2 regions of the Mycobacterium sp. E3247 genome follow, and region 1 is predicted to be linked to the other one. Evidence: predicted binding sites of a transcription regulator. Region 1 holds the regulator's gene; the other holds the start of a gene.
What was found. The regulator LexA, encoded in region 1, represses DNA repair genes until DNA is damaged. The targets are predictions, from matches to a motif close to CGAACANNTGTTCG.

Region 1 (2,198 bases):
CCGAATACCTCGATGTCGCCGTTCCCCACACGCCTCCCGACGCCGGCTTCGAGGGCGGTGCTCCCGCCCCCGAGCCCGCTCCCGAGTCCGAGGCCGAGCATCCTGACGTCGCGGTGCCCCGCGTCCCGGCGGACGTGTCGGAGGCCGAGGTAGCCGCCCCGGAAGCCGTCGCGCCCGAGGCGGCGGCCGTCGGGGCGTCCGAGCAGCGCGGCGGGCGGCACGCGGCCGTCGACGACGACGACAGCGGTGTGGCGCTCGGCCCGGGCGGGCGCCCGACCATCCACCTACCGCTCGACGACCCCTACCAGGCGCCCGACGGATACCCGATCAAGGCGAGCGCCCGCTTCGGGCTGTACTACACGCCCGTCAGCGAGCTCTACCACGACACGCTCGCCGAAATCTGGCTGGCCAGCGAAGAAGTGGCGCAGGCCAACGGGTTCGTCAAGGCGGACTGAGCCTGCCGACACCCGGTACGGGGCTAGACCTTGCGGATCACCGTGACGACCTTGCCCAGCACGGTCGCGTCGTTACCGGGTATGGGATCGAACGCCGGGTTGTGCGGCATCAGCCATACCTGACCACCCGCGCGCTTGAACGTCTTCACGGTGGCTTCCCCGTCGAGCATGGCGGCGACGATGTCGCCGTTGTCGGCGACGTTCTGCTGCCGCACGACCACCCAGTCGCCGTCGCAGATCGCCGCCTCGATCATCGAGTCGCCGACGACCTTGAGCAGGAACAGCGTGCCCTCGCCCACCAGCTCGCGCGGCAGCGGAAACACGTCCTCGACGGCTTCCTCGGCGAGGATGGGGCCACCGGCCGCGATGCGCCCGAGGACTGGGACGAAGGTCGGCTCCGGCAGCGCGTCCGAGCCGGCGACTTCGGTGGCCGGCGCCGCCACGTCGTCATCGGCGCCGCGGACGTCGACCGCGCGGGGGCGGTTCGGGTCGCGGCGCAGGTACCCCTTGCGTTCCAGCGTGCGCAGCTGATGCGCCACCGACGACGTCGACGTCAGGCCGACGGCGTCACCGATCTCCCGGATGCTCGGCGGGTAGCCACGGCTGGTGACCGACGCGCGAATGACGTTCAAGATGGTGCGTTGCCGTTCGGTCAGCGATGAATCGACCGCGTGCAGCCGGCCGTCCGACCCGGCCGATGAGGTGTCGTTGCTGTCGCTCATGGCACTGAATGTAACCCCACCGCGCCCAAGAATCAAACATGTGTTCGACTGGCGTGTCGTGCCGATGCCTCGAGGGTGGAAAACCGCGCCGAAGTCCTAAATCACAAAGGTGTAACTCTTCGGCGGATCGGGTATTTCAGCCGCATGTCAGCTCTAGCGACCACGGACTTGTCGGTGGCGTGGTCTAGCGTTCGACTCGTGCGACACGCTTCGCTCACATGTTCGGATTTCGAACACACGAGCGATACAGTCGAACAGCTGAGCGAATTAAGTTGACCGGAGGAACGCAGATGACAACCATCCACACGCTGGCGCCGCGTACCAGCAGCCCCCGGCGTCCGGTCAACGGACCGGTCCCGGGTCTTCGTTACGGCAGGGACGGGCTGGATCGCTCGCGCCGCCCCGGTCCGGCGCGGCCGGCCGGCGCGCCCGCTCGCTACCGCGGCACCGGCGTCGCGATGTCGGGCGCGCCTCATCGCAGGCGGCCCGTCACGGTGGCGACCACCATCTGGCTGGCGCTGGCCGCCGGTGCGATCACTCTGTGGCTGGGCCTGGTCGGGAACGTCGGCCAGGTGCTCAACGGCGACTCCGGGAATTCGGCCGCGCAAGTACCGGACCGCTTGGCCGTCGTGCGCGTCGAGGCGGGGGAGTCGCTGCAAGACGTCGCCCACCGGGTGGCTCCCGACGCCCCCGCCCGGCAGGTGGCCGACCGCATCCGTGAACTCAACGACATGAACTCGCCGAATGTGGTCGCCGGCCAGACCCTGATCGCCCCCATCGGTTGACGCCTGGGCTCCGCCCGCGCAGGTCGGCGCACGGGTACGCTCGAAGTGCTGCGGTACCTGGTTGTCGGCACGGCGAAGGAGCGTTCATGCATTGCCCCTTCTGTCGTCATCCCGATTCCCGGGTGATCGACTCGAGGGAAACCGATGAGGGGCAGGCCATCCGGCGCCGCCGCTCGTGCCCCGAGTGCGGACGGCGTTTCACCACCGTGGAGACCGCGGTCCTGGCCGTGGTCAAA
Region 2 (2,198 bases), on a different contig from region 1:
TCACCGGGAAAAGAGCCGCCGAGCCAACCCTTTTCGCGCGCGCACCGGTCACGGAGATCACCGGCAATGCGGCGGAAGGTCGCCTCGCCGTACGTGTCGGTGCGGGATTCCAGGGAGTAGCCGGCGGTGGCCGTGCGCTCCGGCAGGTCGACGCCGTGGCCGCGCGCCGTGCAGGAGACCTCCTCGGAGAACCGGCCCGCGGCGTGCTCCACCGTGACGACGTGCGAGGCGCCGAGGACCCCGAGCAGCAGCGCGCCGCCGGCGGGGTGGGCCAGCAGGCAGGTCGCCAGGGGTGGCGGTGCGGGCGCGTTGAGGGCGAGCCCGAGGTTTTCGCCCGAGACGTCCGAAGGCGCTACGGCGAGCTGGTGAAGCGGCACCGACGCGCTCCTAGGAGGACGGGGAGGGCGGGGGCGCGGGATACACCGTCAGCTCGCCGGTCAGCACCGGCTTGCCGGTCGACACCTCCCACGGCGTGCCCGGTGCCCAGCGTTCGAACGAGAGCAGCGCGGACTCGTCGGAGTTGGCGCAGTCGACGAACTCCATCTCGCCGCCCGCCGGCAGACCCGTGGTGCCCTCCGTGGTGAACGAGGCGCGACCGCGTTCGGACTCGTGAAACGTCACCCCGTCGACGACATATTGGTCACCCGGCTGCAGCCGGACGTCCTTGCGGCTGACCCACATCGCCAGCTCGAGGCGCCCGTCGTCCTCCTCGACGCTGAACCAGATCGGCTGGTCGCCGCCCTCCAGCAGGTGCTCCCACCACACGAACGGGCCCTCGCGGTACGTCACCGACCCGCGCACCACGTAGTCGACTCCGCCGTAGCTGACGATGGCGCCCGGGCCGAGCTGGCGGGGGCCGAACTCCGGCATCGCGTTGAACGAGAGCGGGTCCTGACGTCCCCGGGGCGGGCCCGGCTGCTTGGGACGTCGCAAAGCGATGACGAGCACCACGATGGACGCGATGAACAGCACGATCGCGATAATGACCAGCAGTGATCCCACGCGAGCCCTTCCGTTGCCACCTTGCTCGAGCGAACGTCGGCTAAAGCTAACAGCTTTTCGGCGGATTCGGCGCTGGAACCTCCCGGCCGGGAATTGGGCGCCGCCGCCGCGTGTCCTCCGCGAGCCGGTCGGTCCCGCCCGCTAGGGTATCGAACAGCTGTTCTACAGGTGGGAGCGGGCAATGCGGGTGATGGGCGTCGACCCCGGGCTGACCCGATGCGGGCTGTCGGTCGTGGAAGCCGGGCGCGGGCGCAACGTGGTCGCGCTGGACGTCGACGTGGTGCGAACCCCGTCGGACGCGCCGCTGGCCAAGAGGTTGCTGGCCATCAGCGATGCCGTGGAGCACTGGCTGGCCACCCATCGGCCGGACGTCGTGGCGATCGAGCGGGTGTTCTCCCAGCTGAACGTGTCGACGGTGATGGGCACCGCGCAGGCCGGCGGGGTGGTCGCGCTGGCGGCGGCCAAGCGTGGCATCGACGTGCACTTCCACACCCCCAGCGAGGTCAAGGCCGCCGTGACCGGCAACGGTGGCGCGGACAAGGCCCAGGTCACCGCGATGGTCACGAAAATCCTTGCGCTGCAAGCCAAGCCGACGCCGGCCGACGCCGCCGACGCGCTGGCCCTGGCGATCTGTCATTGCTGGCGCGCGCCGATGCTGGCCCGGATGGCCGCCGCCGAGGCGCTGGCCGAACAGCAGCGGCACAAGTATCTGGCCAGACTGAAGGCCGCCCGATGATCGCCTCGGTGCGCGGCGAGGTGCTCGAGGTGGCGCTCGATCACGCGGTGATCGAGGCCGCCGGCGTCGGCTACCGGGTGAACGCGACGCCGTCGACGCTGGCGACGCTGCGCACGGGCACCGAGGCCCGGTTGATCACCGCGATGGTGGTGCGCGAGGACTCGCAGACGCTGTACGGGTTTCCAGACTCCGATACCCGCGACCTGTTCCTGACGCTGCTGACGGTGTCGGGCGTCGGGCCCCGGCTGGCGATGGCGACGCTGGCCGTGCACGACGCCGCGGCGCTGCGGCAGGTGCTGCACGACAGTGATGTCGCCGCCCTGACCCGGGTTCCCGGTATCGGGAAACGCGGCGCCGAGCGGATGGTGCTCGAGCTGCGCGACAAGGTCGGCGCGGTGACGGCCGCACCGGGCGGCGCGTCGGTGGTGAACGGGCACGCGGTGCGGGGACCGGTGGTGGA

Region 2: the regulator LexA is predicted to act here: its motif matches at 1,153-1,166, upstream of ruvC (crossover junction endodeoxyribonuclease RuvC).

Annotation. Positions count from the first base shown of each region.
Region 1 covers NZ_LZJG01000045.1:5,013-7,210, reverse strand. The annotation lists gene A9X04_RS02040 (LGFP repeat-containing protein) at 1-455, shown strand, start outside; gene lexA (transcriptional repressor LexA) at 479-1,177, opposite strand; gene A9X04_RS02030 (LysM peptidoglycan-binding domain-containing protein) at 1,468-1,962, shown strand; gene nrdR (transcriptional regulator NrdR) at 2,049-2,198, shown strand, end outside.
Region 2 covers NZ_LZJG01000126.1:1,990-4,187, forward strand. The annotation lists gene A9X04_RS06660 (DUF2617 family protein) at 1-377, opposite strand, end outside; gene A9X04_RS06665 (DUF4178 domain-containing protein) at 388-1,002, opposite strand; gene ruvC (crossover junction endodeoxyribonuclease RuvC) at 1,184-1,738, shown strand; gene ruvA (Holliday junction branch migration protein RuvA) at 1,735-2,198, shown strand, end outside.